Regions from separate parts of the Chryseobacterium indologenes genome, predicted to be linked through region 3. Evidence: riboswitches for the same ligand, from Rfam matches in the RefSeq annotation. Region 3 holds a riboswitch; each other region holds the start of a gene.
What was found. A riboswitch is a leader RNA that binds a small molecule or an ion and turns the genes downstream of it on or off. The one in region 3 is predicted to bind cobalamin.
Positions count from the first base shown of each region.

Region 1: linked by a shared signal. The riboswitch ahead of prpB (methylisocitrate lyase) and the one ahead of DYR29_RS09240 (acyl-CoA thioesterase) in region 3 are both predicted to bind cobalamin.
Region 2: linked by a shared signal. The riboswitch ahead of metE (5-methyltetrahydropteroyltriglutamate--homocysteine S-methyltransferase) and the one ahead of DYR29_RS09240 (acyl-CoA thioesterase) in region 3 are both predicted to bind cobalamin.
Region 4: linked by a shared signal. The riboswitch ahead of DYR29_RS09875 (TonB-dependent receptor plug domain-containing protein) and the one ahead of DYR29_RS09240 (acyl-CoA thioesterase) in region 3 are both predicted to bind cobalamin.

Region 1 covers NZ_CP074372.1:517,668-522,330, forward strand. Annotated here, with positions in the region: gene DYR29_RS02110 (sensor histidine kinase) at 1-632, shown strand, start outside; gene DYR29_RS02115 (LytR/AlgR family response regulator transcription factor) at 636-1,403, shown strand; cobalamin riboswitch at 1,744-1,933, shown strand; gene prpB (methylisocitrate lyase) at 2,388-3,284, shown strand; gene prpC (bifunctional 2-methylcitrate synthase/citrate synthase) at 3,287-4,441, shown strand; gene DYR29_RS02130 (bifunctional 2-methylcitrate dehydratase/aconitate hydratase) at 4,527-4,663, shown strand, end outside.
Region 2 covers NZ_CP074372.1:522,925-527,587, forward strand. Annotated here, with positions in the region: gene DYR29_RS02130 (bifunctional 2-methylcitrate dehydratase/aconitate hydratase) at 1-721, shown strand, start outside; gene DYR29_RS02135 (Lrp/AsnC family transcriptional regulator) at 823-1,284, opposite strand; cobalamin riboswitch at 1,483-1,668, shown strand; gene metE (5-methyltetrahydropteroyltriglutamate--homocysteine S-methyltransferase) at 1,845-4,148, shown strand; gene DYR29_RS02145 (helix-turn-helix domain-containing protein) at 4,253-4,663, opposite strand, start outside.
Region 3 covers NZ_CP074372.1:2,061,202-2,065,864, reverse strand. Annotated here, with positions in the region: gene DYR29_RS09255 (PadR family transcriptional regulator) at 1-24, opposite strand, end outside; gene DYR29_RS09250 (XAC2610-related protein) at 581-1,282, shown strand; gene DYR29_RS09245 (HD domain-containing protein) at 1,284-1,874, shown strand; gene DYR29_RS09240 (acyl-CoA thioesterase) at 1,932-2,315, opposite strand; cobalamin riboswitch at 2,434-2,613, opposite strand; gene DYR29_RS09235 (hypothetical protein) at 2,647-3,444, opposite strand; gene DYR29_RS09230 (fibronectin type III domain-containing protein) at 3,699-4,070, shown strand; gene DYR29_RS09225 (GEVED domain-containing protein) at 4,034-4,663, shown strand, end outside.
Region 4 covers NZ_CP074372.1:2,201,201-2,205,863, forward strand. Annotated here, with positions in the region: gene DYR29_RS09870 (YncE family protein) at 1-35, opposite strand, end outside; gene DYR29_RS09875 (TonB-dependent receptor plug domain-containing protein) at 57-1,883, opposite strand; cobalamin riboswitch at 1,916-2,092, opposite strand; gene pafA (alkaline phosphatase PafA) at 2,231-3,877, opposite strand; gene DYR29_RS09885 (hypothetical protein) at 3,981-4,663, shown strand, end outside.

The sequences.
Region 1 (4,663 bases), 1.5 Mb from region 3:
ACGGAAGTTTTTATCTGGCATACCGTTACTACAAGAAGAATACAGACTATCAGAAACAGCTTGCCCTTTATGATCATGCGTTGTCTGAAAGTAAAATTAATCAGTTGAAAGCCCAGCTTAATCCTCATTTTTTGTTCAATAATCTCAATATTCTGGACCAGCTCATAGAAGAAGATAAACGAAAAGCTTCCGACTTTCTCAATGAATTTGCCGAGATATACCGTTATGTTTTAGATGTTTCCGATAAAAAATTAGTAGCTGTGGAAGAAGAACTTGCTTTTGCAGAGAAATATTTTAATCTGATACAATATAAATACGGAAATGCCTATTCATTAAAAATAAATCATATAAAATCTTCAGGAAATATTATTCCGCTTTCATTACAGCTGCTGCTGGAGAATGCCGTTCAGCATAATCTTGGAACTCATGACCATCCTGTTTCGGTCACCATAAATCTGGATCAGACAATAACCGTTTCCAATAATGTGATACCTAAACGTAACAATAAAAAAACTTCAGGAAGAGCCTTGAACAATCTTAAAGAGCAATATGCGTTATTAAGCGACCAACAGGTAGAAATATCAAAATCAGAAATCGGATTTGCTGTAAAACTTCCTATAATTCCAGTATAAAATATGATAAAAGTTATAATTATCGAAGACGAAATCCCTGCCAGAAAAAAGCTAAAACGTTTTATCAGCGAATTAAAAGAACCGGTTGAGATTCTTGCGGAGATTGATAACGTAGAAGAAGCTGTTGTTTTTTTAAGAAAATCAACAGTAGACCTGATCTTTTCTGATATAGAGTTATTGGATGGAAATGCCTTTGAAATCTACGATCAGGTGAGTGTTTCAAGTCCAATAATCTTTACGACAGCTTACGATCAGTTCTGGATGAATGCTTTTGAAAGTAACGGCATAGAATATCTTTTAAAACCTTTTTTACAAGAGCGTTTCCAAAAAGCCTGGGACAAATTTATTTTATTGAGAACCTCTGCATCAGAACAGAATGAGGTTTTGGTAAAACTTCAGCAAATGCTTAATAATAGTCATACAGAGAAAAAATATAAAAAAAGATTTACAGTCTCCTCACACCAGGGAATTTACTTTGTCAATACTGAAGATATCACTTTCTTTGAAGCAGAAGAGGGAATTGTCTTTGCTTTCGATACCACAGGAAAGAAATATTTGTTGAATGAATCTACGCTAAAAGAAATTGAAAATCAGCTTAGTCCTTCAGATTTTTTCAGAATTAACCGCAGTGAAATCGTTCAGAAAATACATGTTGAAAGAATAGAGCGTTACAATAAAAATACGCTGTCTATCCAAATAAAAGGACAGAAAGCCCATCTGGTGACAAGCCAAAGCAACACAGCTGCTTTCAGAAAATGGATTGAAGAATAGGGATTAAAATTTTTCACTAAAATGATATAAAAAAGATCATTTAATATCAAAAGATAAGCATTCATAATTTTAAAAAAAACAGCACTTCAGTTTCAGGTTGAAAAACGATAACAAGTAGGCTGTTTCTTTAAAGTTGTTTGATTTTTTCATGACATATCTTAAGGATTTAGTAACAAAAAACAAGCAGAATAATCTAAATTACAATGTCTGTTGAATGAAAAATATATTTTTAATAATAACAAAATCAATAGGTTATAGTTAAATAATTATTGTTTGCATAAAATAGCTTTCATGTTTTTATAAAATACCTATATTTACCACCAAGGAGTTCTTAACATCTTCTTTATCAACCGAAACTGGTTACGCTTAGCTGTGTCTTAAAAGGGAATCGTGTGCAAATCACGAACTGTCGCGCAACTGTAAGTAACATCAAGGTTTTTATCAAAAAGGTTCACTGTATACCTCGTTATATGGGAAGGACGATAAAAACTGTTACAAGTCAGGAGACCTGCCTGTTTCGAATTGACGATGCTTTCGCGGTCTGAAGCTTATAGTCAGGTATGATACGATATGGATAACAGTGGGATCAATATATTTTGTCGGCTCATGTTATTTTTGTGATGCAGATATGTAGTGGAGTAATATGCTATTTCATTATCATGTATTCATCGTATTTTCCTTTTCCATATTTTTCTTTCTCACAGGCATTGTGAAGTTTATCAGGAACTTTTTATGAGGATTTAATCAATATAAAAAGTGTAATATGTATCTATTCGATTTCGGTTATTCATGCAGGAGCAGTAAATCTGGAGATAATCAGGTTTGCAGAGAGGTAATGGGGTATAATTCCGGATTACAAAAAACAAATAACACAGAGCAGCTTTCTTTTGATTGCCTTTTTACCACGTCATGGAATGGTGGCTGTTATTGCTCCTATTCATGGTCTTCTGTGAACAAATTTCAACTAAACAATAAAATATTATAATGACTACAAGTGAAAGTTTGAAGTCTCCCGGTATGAAATTCCGGGAGGCCATGCGAAAAGAAAGTCCACTTCAGATTGTTGGAGCCATTAATGCTAATCATGCGCTGTTGGCACAACAGGCTGGTTTCAATGCAATTTATCTTTCAGGAGGTGGTGTTGCTGCAGGCTCTCTGGGTATTCCGGATTTGGGAATTACCACGCTGGAAGATGTATTGATTGATGTTCAGCGTATTACTAATGTTTGTGATTTGCCATTGATGGTAGATGTTGATACCGGATTTGGACCTTCAGCATTCAATGTGGCAAGAACTGTAAAATCATTGATTAAAGCCGGAGCTGCGGCACTCCATATTGAAGATCAGGTAGGTGCAAAACGCTGTGGACACCGCCCGGGAAAAGAAGTGGTAACCAAAGAAGAAATGGTAGACAGGCTGAAAGCTGCAGCAGATGCCCGTACTGATGAGAACTTTGTAATTGGTGCCCGTACCGATGCCTTTGCTAATGAAGGATTGGAAAAAACATTGGAAAGAGCAATCGCTTATAAAGAAGCCGGAGCAGATTTCATCTTTGCAGAAGCAGTTCCTGACCTAAGCTTTTATCAAAAGTTTGTTGAAGCGACAGGAGTTCCTGTACTGGCCAATATTACAGAATTCGGGATGATAAAAATGTACACGGTAGAAGAATTAAAAAATGCAGGTGTGGGATTGATACTTTATCCGCTTTCGGCTTTCCGTGCTGCCAATAAAGCGGCCCAAAATGTATATGAGCACCTTCGTAAAGACGGAACACAGGCCAATGTCTTAGATACCATGCAAACCAGGGAAGAACTTTATCAAAGCATTGGATACTACGACTATGAACAAAAATTAGACAACCTTTTTAAACAAAATAAGTGATAATGTCAAATAACAGTGAACCCACATTTAAACCTAAAAAAAGCGTTGCGCTTTCAGGGGTAGCAGCAGGTAATACTGCGCTTTGCAGTGTCGGAAAAAGTGGCAACGATCTCCATTACAGAGGATATGATATTCTGGATCTGGCAGAGAAAGCACAATTTGAAGAAGTAGCCTATCTTTTAATCTATGGACAGCTGCCTACCGGAGCGCAATTGAAAAATTATAAAGCCAAGCTGAAATCTTTAAGAGGACTGCCTCATTCCGTGAGAAACATTCTTAAGAGTATTCCTGCAGCGGCTCACCCTATGGATGTCATGCGTTCTATGGTTTCCGCTATTGGGAGTATTCAGCCGGAAAAAGATGATCATAATATGGCAGGAGCAAGGGATATTGCAGACAAATTACTGGCATCTTTCAGTTCTGGTCTCCTATACTGGTACCACTATACCCATAATGGAAAAGAAATTGATGTAGAAACCGATGATGACACGATAGGAGGGCATTTTCTTCACCTTTTGCACGGAAAAAAACCTGCAGATTCCTGGGTGAAAGCTATGGAAATCTCGTTAAACCTCTATGCAGAACATGAATTTAATGCTTCAACATTTACCAGCCGTGTGATTGCCGGAACAGGATCTGATATTTATTCAGCCATTACCGGAGCCATTGGTGCCTTAAGAGGACCAAAACATGGAGGAGCTAATGAAGTTGCTTTTGAAATTCAAAGCCGATACAATTCTCCGGATGAAGCAGAGAGTGACATTCGCCAGCGTATTGCAAACAAAGAAGTGATTATTGGATTCGGACATCCGGTGTATACCATTTCAGATCCGAGAAACGTTGTGATTAAAAAAGTGGCGAAAGAGCTTTCTGAAGAAGCAGGAGATATGCTGCTGTATACTATTGCTGAAAGACTGGAAACGATCATGTGGGAAGAAAAGAAAATGTTCCCGAACCTCGATTGGTTCTCCGCTGTTTCTTATCATCTGATGGGAGTTCCTACCTTGATGTTCACCCCGTTATTTGTTATTTCAAGAGTGACCGGATGGAGTGCTCACATCATAGAACAGAGACAGGATGGAAAGATTATCCGTCCAAGTGCCAACTATACAGGGCCTGAAAATAAAGAATTTGTGTCCATCAACGAACGTAAATAATGAAATGTAAGAAATGAAAATAAACCATTCATTTTCAATTTTTTACGCTTAACTTTTAATAAAATAAAATTTTCAATAATAAAAAATGAGTTCACACATCTCAAACGAAAGACCGCAACCCGATCAGGTATTAATAGACATTGCAGATTATGTCTTAAACTACGAAATTAAAAATGACTTGGCATGGAAGACTGCTCACTACTGTCTTCTTGATACGATCGG
Region 2 (4,663 bases), 1.5 Mb from region 3:
GGGCTATCCATCTGTATTGACAGCAAAAACATGGGGATTCTACGATGTTTCCTTCAGGGGAAATGAATTCAAATTCCAGAGAGAATACAGTTCTTACGTAATGGAAAATGTACTCTTCAAAATTTCTTTCCCTGCTGAATTTCACTCGCAGACCGCAGTAGAAGCGGCAATGACATTACACGCAACTTTAAGAGGCCTTGGAAAAACTACAAATGATATCAAAAAAATTACCATCCGTACCCACGAAGCTGCTATCAGAATTATCGATAAAAAAGGACCGCTAAATAATCCTGCCGACCGTGATCACTGCATCCAATATATGGTGGCTGTACCCTTGATCTATGGAAGACTGACTGCGGCTGATTATGAAGATAACATTGCTTCAGACCCTAGGATTGATGTCCTTTGTGATAAAATTGAATGTGTGGAAGATGTTCAGTTTACAGCAGATTATCACGATCCGGAAAAACGCTCCATTGCGAATGCGATGACAGTAGAACTTAATGACGGAACTGTTTTAGACGAAATAGTGGTAGAATATCCTATTGGCCACAAACGCAGAAGAGACGAAGGTATTCCTGAACTGATCAAGAAATATAAAGTTAATCTTGCCCGTATTTTCCCGGAAAAACAACAAAAAACAATCCTTGAAAATTCATTGGAATATGACACCTTAGTGAATCTTAACGTCAATGAATTTGTAGATCTTTTAGTCATTTAAAATCAATAAGAAAATGGAGAATTGAATATCAAAACGTTTTTAATCAATAGTCGATATTTTTTTGAAAATGATCAATTCTCCATTCTCTATTTTTCCATTACTTAAATGGTCAGTCCATGATTGTTTTTCACCTCAGCCATGACAAACGTACTGTGGGTGCTTCCGATAGAATCTACAGATCCAAGTTTGTTAAATACAAAATCCTGGTAATGTTTCATATCCCGCACCTGAACTTTCAGAAGAAAATCAAAATCTCCGGAAATATTGTAACATTCCGCCACTTCTTCAATTTCTAAAATTTCTTTTACAAAATCATACCCTACAGATCTGTCGTGAATTTTCAGTTTGATCTGACAGAAAACCGTAAATCCACGGTTGAGCTTTTCAGCATCAAGAACAGCAGCATATCTTTTCACAAACCCTTCCTGTTCCAATCTTTTTACCCTTTCAAAAACCGGTGAAGTGGAGAGGTTCACTTCCTTTGCAAGCTCTTTAACGGTCAGTTTTGCATTTTTCTGGAGCAGCCTCAGCAGCTGTACATCCTTATCATCGAGTTGTTCCACAGAATATTATTCTTTTACATTATAAAAACAGTCAAATGTAAAGAATTATATGCTTTTATTATTGTTTTTAAAAGTTTATTTTGCTTAATTAATTGAATTTAATTGTCTGTTTATTCTGTATTGTTAATTTTACACAAAATTAAAAACTTTTACTGATGACCATGGTTATAGGTAAAAGTACAACAGTTCTTTAGAGATACTTCATCAAACAGGAAAGGTTTTACTTAACGTAGATTAATAGGGAATCGTGTGAGAATCACGAGCTGTCGCGCAACTGTAAGTAACATGCCAAAGGTTTCTGTCCTTGCATATCCACTGCCAAAAGCGGGAAGGATGACGGAAACTGTTACAAGTCAGGAGACCTGCCTTTACTGAATTGACAATGCTTTCGCGGTCTGAAGCTTTTGGGTCATACAGATGATATATCGGATGTATACATTTTCTCTGTAAAGGAAATAGTATTGTTTGTTATATCGTGATCCCTGAAATTTTTATCCGTTAAAACATTCCGAAGCATTTTAAAAGGACTTTACCATTAAGTTTAATTAAAAAGTTTAAAAATGCAAACTCACATTCTGGGCTATCCGCGTATTGGTAGCAAAAGAGAACTCAAAAAAGCCTGCGAGCAATATTGGTCAGGTAAAATCCTTTTGGAAGAACTTCTGAATACAGGCAGAACAATCTGCAACCAAAACTGGAACATTCAGAAAGAAGCAGGAATAGATCTTATTCCGTGTAATGATTTTTCATACTATGATCAGGTATTGGATATGAGCCTTGTGGTGGGAGCAATTCCTACACGTTATCATGAAGTAGTGCTTAGAAAGAACAATTCTGAGCTGGATCTGTACTTCGCTATGGCAAGAGGATATCAGAAAGAAGGATTGGATATCACTGCGATGGAAATGACAAAATGGTTTGATACCAATTATCACTATATCGTTCCCGAGTTTTACAAAAACCAGCAGTTTAAACTGAGCTCAGATAAAATTTTCAATGAATTCGCAGGAGCGAAACAGGCGGGAATCAATGCAAAACCGGTAATTATCGGGCTTGTTTCTTACCTGTTATTAGGAAAAGAAAAAGAAGAAGGATTTGATAAACTGGATCTGGCTGGAAACCTTCTTTCCGTATATACTGAGATTTTAACCAAACTTCAGGAGCAAGGCGCAGAATGGATTCAGTTTGATGAACCTTTTCTGGCGTTGGATTTAACGGAGAAAGCCAAAGAAACCTATCACTTTGTTTACACCGAAATAAGAAAACGCTTCCCGAAACTGAAATTGATTGTGGCTACTTATTTTGAAGGATTAAATGATAACGGATCACTTGCGGTATCACTTTCTGTAAATGTATTGCATATAGATTTGGTAAGAAATCCGAAACAGTTGGATGAAATTCTGAGTATTATTCCGGAAAGCTTAAGCCTTTCATTAGGAATAGTTGATGGAAGAAATATCTGGAAAAATGATTTTGAAAAATCTTTGTCCTTCATCAGAAAAGCAGTTGAGAAATTGGGATCTGAAAGGGTTTTAATTGCTCCTTCCTCTTCATTACTTCATTCACCATGTGATCTGGATTTTGAAATAACTCTTAATCCGGAAATTAAAAACTGGCTGGCTTTTGCCAAACAGAAAGTGGCAGAAGTGGTAACGCTTAAAGAACTGGCATCCGGAACAGAAAGTGAACATATTCTTGTTTCTTTTGAAGAAAATAAAAAAGCAATTGCAAGCAGAAGAACATCCTCGCTTATTCATAATGATGAGGTAAAGCAAAGAGCCAATGCTGTCACAGAAAAAGATGCACAAAGAACAAATACCTTCAAAATCCGTAAAGAAGAACAGCAGAAAGTCCTTCAGCTTCCTTTATTTCCAACAACAACCATCGGGTCATTTCCACAGACCACGGAGGTAAGAAGCTGGAGGGCAAAATTCAAAAAAGGAGAGCTTACAGCAGAGCAGTATGATACTTTACTGAAGGAAGAAACCCAGAGAACCATCAACTGGCAGGAAGAAATAGGAATAGATGTATTGGTTCACGGAGAATTTGAGCGTAACGATATGGTGGAATATTTCGGGGAGCAGCTGGAAGGTTTTGTATTTACGAAAAATGGCTGGGTGCAGAGTTATGGAAGCCGTTGTGTAAAGCCTCCTGTGATCTTTGGTGATGTTTCCCGCCCAACGCCGATGACGGTGTATTGGTCTCAATATGCACAATCCCAGACTGAAAAATGGGTAAAAGGAATGCTTACAGGCCCCGTTACCATTTTACAATGGTCTTTTGTACGAGACGATCAGCCTCGTTCAGAGACCTGTAAACAAATTGCTCTGGCCATCCGTGATGAGGTTGTGGATCTTGAAAAAGCCGGAATCAGAATCATTCAGATTGATGAACCTGCGATAAGAGAAGGGCTTCCATTACGGAAAACAGACTGGCAGAACTACCTGAAATGGGCTGTAGAAGCTTTCAGAATCTCAGCAAGCGGAGTGGAAGACGCTACACAGATTCATACCCATATGTGCTATTCGGAATTCAATGATATTATCGAAAACATTGCCGATATGGATGCAGATGTGATTACCATAGAATGTTCCCGTTCTCAGATGGAACTGCTGAATGCTTTTGCAGACTTCAGATATCCGAACGAAATTGGCCCCGGCGTATACGATATCCATTCACCAAGGGTTCCATCCAAAGAAGAAATGATTGAACTGTTGAGAAAAGCCCAGAAAGTCATTCCGGCCAATCAGCTTTGGGTAAATCCTGACTGCGGGTTGAAAACAAGACACTGGGAAGAAACAGAAAAAGCTTTGATAGCAATGGTGGCAGCCGCTAAAGAAGCTTCCGTAGAATATGCACTTTAAAAAACTTTAAAATAATTAGATTCAATAATTTAGATCGTGTTATGGTTTTCATGGCACGATCTGTTATTTTGCTAATCCTCACATTTTTTTAGATGAAGTCTGAGTTATTTTGCCTGCAATGAACTCGGTGGATAACCAAACTGTTTTTTAAATGCAAAGGAGAAATGGGATAAATTTTCAAAGCCCAGATCCAGATAAATATCAGAAACCGATCTCCCTTTTTGAGTAAGCAGAAAATGAGCCTCCTTTAATCGTCTAAGCCGCAGCCATTGTCTTGGAGGTATCCCAAAAATCTTTTGAAAATCTCTTTTAAAGGCAGACAGGCTTCTTCCGGTCAAATAAGCAAACCGCTCTACATTGACATTGAAATGAAAGTTTTTGTTCATAAAAGTTTCAATATCTATTTTGTAAGGCTCAGAGAAATCAAATAAAATATCCTTAAGACCCGGATCATCGTTCAGCATCAGAAGTAAAGCTTCTTTCTGTTTGAGTCGCAGAAGTTCTGTGGAAGCAGG
Region 3 (4,663 bases):
CGCTTTGGTATTTTCGGTATTCATCTTTGATAAGTTTTGTTAATTAGTTATATAATTTTCGAAGTTCGGAACCTAGCTAGTTGTACCTATTTCGATTTTACATTACAAAGATATGTAAATAAAATGGTATTATGCAATACAAAGTAGTGAAATTTTTAAAATAAATAATTTAAACAACTGATAATCAATTTTATAATTTTTATTGTGAATTTTAAGAAAAATGAATTTGGGTAAAAAATACTTGAAAATGTGTTGAAATTTTTGATGTGATTGAGAAAAATAATCAGAAATAATTCAGACTATCCCATTACTAATGCTCATTATTCATTAATTATTTCATTGCTCACTGCCTCATCTAGCCCCGATAGCAGCGGTTACCCCACAGCAGATTGGCTTCTGGGCGGGCGCGAGGAGTATGAGCATATAGCGGGAAACGGCTTCTTATCAGTGAATACTCTTTATTTAATGGCTGTTAAATTGTTTCAGATCTTTACAGATAATAAGGCCGGGATTTTGAGATCGGTATTATGATTCGTATTTTTGTTAGGAAAAAAAACACCTAAATCTATTTACTTTTACCATGAATCTATTAAATACATATAAGCATTTATCGGCTTTTGTTTTACTAGGGCCTGTATGTTTTGGACAATATCAGTTTGAAGTAAAAAATGTATCAAATAAATATAACGCAATCATCCATATAGAAAATTGTAATGATGGCCAATGTGGGGGGAAAGGAACGGTAGAATTGTTTGACAATAATAACAGCAAGATACAGAGTTTTGTTTCTGATAATCTTGTTTTAAATCCGGAACAGGGGCAAAAATTGATTCCGGGGAAATTGATTTCTCTGACAAATGACCAGCGTTCAGTAATTATAGATGATTTTAATTTTGACGGAACTGAAGATGTGGCGATAAGAAACGGAAATATGGGAAATTACAGTTCGGCTTCTTATGATGTGTATGTATTCAACAGTACCAGAATGGCATTTGTAAAAAGTGAAGAACTTACAGACCTGGGCTCAAGTGGCTTTGATTTTTTTGAAACAGATGCCAAACGCAAACGTCTTATTTCCTATGGTAAATCCGGATGTTGCAGGATTTTCACCACTGAATATGCCGTTATTCCGAATAAAGGACTGGACAGGGTGCTTGAAAAAGAGGAAGATATGACCGATGAGGATCAGGTAAGGGTAATCACGAAAGAAAAGATCAATAATAAATGGATTACCAAAACAAAGGTATATCCGGCAGATCAATATAACAGAAATAAAAAGTAAGATGAAAATTCAGAAAGAGATAGATTTTATCCTGGCAGTGGATGCTTTGAAAAATGTACAGCGAAGAAATTATAATGCTGACGATTCCCGAAGAGAGAACACGGCAGAACACTCCTGGCAGATTATTATTCTGGCTCAGGTTCTTTTTCCGTATGCTAAAAACCGCGCGGATATTGATCTGTTGAGAGTAATAAGAATGCTTTCTATTCATGATCTGGTGGAAATAGAAGCTGGTGATACTTTTATTTTTGATGAAAAAGCAATGGTAGGAAAGTTTGAGAGAGAGAAAGCATCTGCCCAAAAGATTTTCGGAATTCTGGACCAACCTCTGCGTACAGAGTTTTTCAATCTGTGGCTTGAGTTTGAAGAAGAGAAAACCCCTGATGCTATTTTTGCCTGTGGGATTGACAGAATTATGCCGTTTATCTTAAATTCTCATACTTCAGGAAAAAGCTGGACGGAAGCCGGAGTAACAGAAAGACAAATCCGAAATATGCTTGAAAATGCCATCAACAGAGCGTCGGATGAAATGGGAGAGGCTTTTGAACTGCTGTTGAACAGAAGTCTGGAAACGGAAAAGGTTGTGAAATAAGTGTAAAGAACATAGAAAAAGCTTCGGGCGGCCTCTGGCCGCCCGAAAATTTATCATTTATAGTATCTGGATTGGTTTCTTGAATTCGTCAATCGCTACAAAAGTAAAATCTCCTACAATGGCTTTTTCTCTTTCATAGGAATACATCTGCTCAGTATAGATCTCAACATTTACTTTCATACTGGTTTTTCCCACGTAGGAAACTTTCCCGATCAGTTCTACAATTGTTCCGGCAGGAATAGGTTTTTTGAAATCGATCTTGTCACTGCTTACCGTTACCACTCTTTTTCTGGCAAATCGGGTGGCTGTAATAAAAGCTACTTCGTCCATCAGCTGCATGGCCGTACCACCAAAAAGGGTATCGTAATGATTGGTTGTGTTAGGGAAAACCGCTTTAAAGATTCTGGTTTCGGATGCTTCAATTCTTTCTTCTGTAGTCATATATCATTATTAATTAAAGCGAAATGAAAACGATATTAAAACAACAGAATAATGACAGGAACTTAGAGAACCCCTGAAACAATCCATCAGATCAATACAACTTCAAATCGCGAAAGTTATTTGTTTAAAGAAATAGGCAGGTCTCCTGACTTGTAACATCTTTTATCTCCTTCCCATGCCTCGCACAGTGGATCTTTGATAAAGATTTCAGTTACTTACAGTTGCGCGACAGTCCGTGATTTTCACACGGTTCCCTTTTAATCTGCAGTGATGCAGAACCAATTTCTGTGATGAATAAGCGTTAAAACTTTTCGGGGCAAAAATAATGAATTTATTCCGGATTATGGTAAATAATCTGGCTGATTACTCTTCCTTTCTTGATCGTCCACAATGTAGTGTATCTGTTTTCTCCTGAACCGTTTATCATGTATAAGAAAATATTGTCGGTATCCAGGGACGTTACGCCAATGTTCTCAAAATCCATAGTAGGCTGGAACATATTTTTGATGGCTTCTCTTACAAAGACAGAACCTCTTCCTGGCTGTTGCACTCTGATTGATTTGATTTCAGTCATTCCTTCAGGAAGATCATTTCCGATTCCCCAAGGTTTTACTTTATCGATGGTCAGAAGTTTTCCTTCAGCATCTTTTTCTTTCTTACGATAGCCTGCATTGGAAGGGTAGATATCAATTACTACTTTGCTTCTTTGGGCAGTAGGGACTTTAGGATCAGAATTATCTGTGAAAATAAGTGATTTTCCGTTTTTGGATCTGGAAGGAGTGTAGGCTGGGAGCTGATCAATATAAGCAATACGTTCTTTGTTAACCATTCCTTCTTTATCAAGTGTTTCATAGCGTACAAATGGTTTGTCTTCATCCTGCTTTTCAGGATATTTGATCCAGATCCATTCTGTTTCTCCGGGGGCAGGCTTTACATAAACAAATACATCTCCTTTACGCATACGGATCTTGTCCACAATTTTCCTGTAATTGTCTTTATGAACCCTTACATTGGCATATCCTTCTTCAGCTTTTACCACTCCGAAAGGAACTTTATTCTGCCCTTTTACAAAGGCTAAAGAAAAAATACTCAAGGCCGATACATAGAATGCTTTGTTTATGAAAGTCATTATGAAATTTTTTGATCCCCCAAATATATAAATTAAATGCTTTTCGGAAGATAATTATACGGGTAGTTCTTTAAAATCTTGTATTTGTTTCAAATAATGATAAGAAAGAGCTTTTGACAGTGATATTCTGTTAATGGATATGTTTTTTATGTGTATAATTTAAAAGTATTAAAAAAAACAATAATATATGGTGCAAATATCAAGTATATTCTATAAAATCCCTATTTTTCAAGAGAATTTTAAAACTAATAAACATGACAAAAAAACTACTTTATGTATTCTCTTTTATTTTGGGCATTTCCAGCTTTCAGGCAGAAAACAAAATAGAAGCAGGATCAGAATCTTTATTTTATTGTGATACGAACGTTCCCACCGGTGTTCAGATGTCTGCTATAACCCTTACCACCGGAACTGTTACATGGACCGCTGATCCTGATACCCCGAATAATTTCATCAGATACAGAATACCCGGAACTACTAGCTGGATGGTAGCTACTCCTACACCGGGGCAAAATTTATTTACGATTACGAATCTGCAGCCTTGTACAGTTTATGAAGTGCAGGTAGTAAAATATGCACTACCCAGGGAATGTGGTCGAACCCTATATTTTTTACAACAACACTGAATTACTGTTCAAGTGCCTCTACAGATACAAGTATGATGCATATCTCCAACGTTACAGTAACTTCTTCCGGAATAGCATCTCCAATGATAAGCGATTCCGGCGCTTCCAATTACACAGATTACAGAAGTGATCTGAGCCGTAGGGTAAAGTTTTATATAGGAAGTACAGGAAATAAACTTTCAGTAGCAAATACCTGGACCGGTACTCCGGGTACAACAACTGTAACAGCATGGATAGACCTTAATGCCAACGGAATTTTTGAATCTACAGAAAGAGTTATGGTGGCCAATAATATCACTCAGGCTGCTCCGGGAGTTTCTGTTTTTACGATTCCAAGTCTGGCAGCATTGATAACTTGTGGCGTAACCATGAGGGTTGTCACAAGTCAAACGATGCCTGCAGATGCCTGTAGCACATTTACCTACGGAGAAGTTGAAGATTATGGCGTAGACTTGATAAATTTAACACTTGGAGTGGAAGAATCAGGGAAGTCTGTAAAACCGGAAATTTCTCCCAATCCAGCATCTGATGTTTTAAATATCTCCGGAATTTCAAAAGCAACGAATTATGAAATTTATAATGTATTGGGACAG
Region 4 (4,663 bases), 140 kb from region 3:
GCAAATAGTACAGTTAAAAGTTTAGTTATTTTCATAATTTATTCAATTTTAATTTATTAAAAATTTATTGCTGCGTATACACTATAATTTCTTTTCGGTAAAGGATAAAAAGAAACCGTTTTATAGTAGGTATTTGTTACATTATTCACTTTAAATCCTAAGGTATATTTTTTCGCTAAAGTTGCTGAAACACCCATATTCAAAAGAAAATAAGGATCTATGGCATCTGATCTCTTTTCATCACTTGTGGTATAGGTAACACCATTTAGCAGTCCCTGTGCAAAAAACTTAAAGAAACCATATTCATAATCTATATTGGCACTTCCTCTATGCATAGGCACATAAGGTCTCTGCAGCTGTGTTTCTTTATCGATAGATCTTGCGTAATAATATCCTGCATTCGCCCTGAATTTATGATTACCCAATTGTTTACTAAATGACAGCTGAGATTCTAATCCGTAAGATTCAGCTTTATTGACATTGAATGCCTGCCAGTATCCTTTGGCCGTTGGAAGCCATGCAATAAGATCTGTGATGTTCATATAGTACGGAGACAAAGTAAGTCTGAAATCTCCCACTTTGAGCTCATTCGTCATATCTACCTGGGTAGAGGTTTCCGGTCTCAACTCTTTATTTCCTCCCGGTTCATAATAAATATCATTAAATGACGGGTATCTGAAGTTTTTTGATACGTTAACGCTTACATCATACCATTTTGCAGCACTCCATTTTCCGGAGAATGAATACATCAGCGGTGACTTCACATCTTCCACAAAATCTTTCTTGAACCCACCTTCAAAACGCAGGTTTTTCGTTGCAAAATACCTCAACAGTCCGGAAATGGAACCAACATTTCTGCTGACACTGGATATTCCGCTCGCATACCCTTCTCCTTTGTTGATCTGAAATTCTCCGATAATATTAAAATTCCACTTAGAATTCAGGAAATAATTGAAATCATTTTTAAAGATGTAATTTTTCCCTGTTCCGCCACTTGATTTAGGCAGATTTAAAGAACCGAAATACTGAAAATTCTCTTCTGTATAGGCTGCTCTAAGGGAGTTACTAAACTTTGCTTTGTTCCAGTCCCAGGAAAGAAGGCTTCTTACACTTTGAGTTTTATATTTTGTTTTTGTTCCCGTTTCTTCATACACAGAATAATGTTGTGAAGAATCAAAGAACTGGCTCTGCCAAGAAATTTTATGATCATCCGTCATTTTATAGGATGCTCCTACATTAAATGTTGTATTGTAATAATTCCCGTTTCTGTTGATGTAATTCAGATCACTTACCTCATAATTATTTTCGCTAACAGAATAATTTCCTGAAGCTTTAAAACTGAACTTATCATTGCTGTAAGAACCTTTTACAAAATTATTATAGGTATTAAAAGAAGCAACTTCAGAAAATAAAGAACCATGGAAGCCTTTATTAAAATCAAGGGTATTATTAAGGTGAATACTTCCCCCGATAGCACCACTTCCGTACACCACACTTCCTCCTCCGGCTTTTATCCCGATCTGGTCATATCCGAACAAAGCAATATTATTGATATCTCCCTGCCCTAAGAAACTTGAGTTGATATTAATTCCATTCCATACAAATGCGGTCTGCTGGGCAGTAGTTCCTCTGAAAGAAGGTGAAGAAACAGCTCCACGGCCATTTTCTTTGATAAATACCTGGGATTGAAATCTCAGAAGTTCAGAAAGATTACTGGAGTTTTTCTCGGCCTCTTCTGCCGAAATTATTTTTACGGGATGAAAAAGTTTCACCCTATTCATCTGGTTGTCGAAGACATAAATAGTGTCAATGGTTTTCTCTTGTCCAAAAAGAAAACAGCCATAAGATGAAAAAAGCAGTACTAAAGATCTTTTTATATCCATACTTTTTTACTTTTCCTCCGAAAGCAATATGTTTTTTTATTATAATTCCGGCAGGTCTCCTGACTTTCGCATTCTGCTCCTTCCCGTTTTAGACAGTGGCTGTTTGCAGAAACTTTTATTGCGATTTACAGTTGCGGGGACAGTCCGGGAGTTACACCCGATTCCCTTTTCATTCCAAAATACTGGAAACCAAAATTTTTGCAAAGATAGTTTTTTATATGTATTTGCCAAAAAGTGAAATGAGAGTGTATCAGATTGAGAATTTGAAGTAATAACTCACAAAAAAAGCTGCTTTCGGTTGAAAGCAGCCATGTATCATAGAATAATCGTATACAATTATTTACCAATTATTTACCAATAACTTCCGTAATTGGGTTTCCTACATTTCCACTTGGAAACTGAATTTTCAATAGAGAAGATACCGTAGGTGCAATATCTGTCATGTGGTAAGCCTTGTTGCTTTCTCCCTGCTTAACTCCCCAACCCATAAAGATCAATGGAATATGTGAATCATAAGAATTCCAAACACTGTGGGTAGTACCTGTTTTTGAATATGGAGGAAGCATAGAATCATGAGAAATCAACTGGATATCTCCACTTCTCTGTCTGTTGATTCCATTGATAATTCTTTGTTTGATGGGTTCCGGAATACTTGCCTCCTGAACTTTATCTACAGAAACTGCATATAAAACCGTAGGATCTTTCTCAATTTCCTTTACAGCAAAGTTTCTTACATCATCCAGTTCAAGCTTACTGTCAGCTAATACTTTTCTGTCAAAATAAATCTGATAGTTATCAATCGCGTTAATCAGTTTATCAGCTCCGAATTTATCTTTCAGCTTCTGGTTCAGATTTTTTTCTGCATCTTCACCAAAGAAACCTGTTGGTATTTTATGTTCTTTAAGGAATCCTACAGAATGCGCTCCACCATGATCCGCAGAAAGGAAAACAGTGTACTCCCCTTTTCCTACTTTTGAATCCAAATAATTGAAGAACTCAGCTAAATCCTGATCTAATCTGATGTAAACGTCTTCTACTTCAATAGAATTCGGTCCGAATTTATGACCTGCATAATCAGTAGATGCAAGGTTGATCGCTAAGAAATCTGTGATATTATCTCCACCCAGTTTTTCACCTTCTACAGAAGCCTCTGCCAACTTCAATGTCAGCGTATTTCCAAAAGGTGTATAACGGATATTATCTTTTTTAGCCTGATAATCCTTTGCTAAATTACTGTAAGGGAAAGTAGGTGTTTTTGCACTTCCCAGCAGTCCTTCCCAAGAAGAATTGTCCGGTGCACTTTCCGTATATTGATTGATTGGAAGTAAAGTATTCCAGCCGTTGGCTACTAATTTTTCAGGAAGATTCTGAGAATTGAATGATTTCACCCATTGAGGAAGATCATTCATATACCATGTACTGGTAATGAAATTCCCTGTGCTGTCATCAAACCAGAATGCTCCGTTTGGAGTGTGTCCTGCAGGAAGAATAGAAGCACGGTCTTTCAAAGAAACTCCGACTACTTTTCCCTGGAAGTTGGTTGCTAATCTCAATTCGTCAGTCACCGTAGTAGACCAAAGATTTTTTGGAGAATGGCTTCCGGTTTTCACATTGGTTGTTCCTACGGGCTGAACGCTTTCATCCGCAGTACAGTATACTCCTTTTCCTGTTTCTTTATCCGTCCAGTCATTTCCTGCAATTCCGTGAATAGCCGGTACGGAACCTGTATAGATACACGTGTGTCCCAAAGCTGTAATGGTAGGAACATAAGGAATGTGTACATTATTCAAAGAATATCCTGTATTCAAAAGTCTTTTGAAACCGTCATTTCCATATTTACCATAAAAACGGTATAAATAGTCCCAACGCATCTGGTCTACTACCAGACCTACGACTAATTTGGGTCTTTCCAGTTGGGTATTTTTGTTCTTCTGTGCATTGATTGTAACTACGGACAAAAAAGTAGCTGCCGCAATTGAAATGTTCCTAAGCATCCAAGTAAATTTTTATTGACAACAAATTTAAGGGTTTTGAAAGTTTTGGAGTGTGAAATTTTATTTAATTTTGATTATTGTACAATTCATCAATCAATCTTTCATGATTTTAGGCGTATACTGGTATTTCAAATTTCCAAATGATTTATATGACTTTAAATTCTTCAAATTTCATCCGGGATATGGCGGACATGCTGATAATCCAGCAGAACTGGCAGCAAGAGTTGAGGTAGAAAATACGGATGATTTTATCGGAAAGCTGGCAGCATTGAAAGAGCGTTTCAAAAAAACTTATTTGCACTTGAATATCAATGAAAACCAGCTGATCATCAATATCGGAGATTATCAGCTCTTTGATTTTCATTTTCAAATGGCGGAAGAAATAGAAGAGCTGTTGATTCGCGAACGTGCTGAATTGTTAGATTCCAGTATTCCTTTTACCATCCAATCCAGCAAAAGCTATGCTCCGGAAAGAGAAGAATTCAAAAATATAGAACACCGTTTCATTCAGATGGTAGGTTCAGACTTCAGGAAAAGCAATGCAGAAAATTACGCTGCTAGAATTGATTGTAATCTGCCTCTGCAATACAAACAAATCCTTATTGATGATTTAGTGCGGATAGGTAAAGAAGAAAATCTCAATGTATTTTACTATAATGATTTCGATTTTAAAGATCATTGTAATCTGATGCTCTTTTTCACCAATGGCAGACAGAAAAAGGAATCTGTTCAAAAGGTTGATATCAATTCTTTTGGAAGTAAAGTGCGGCAGCTTACTCAGAAATA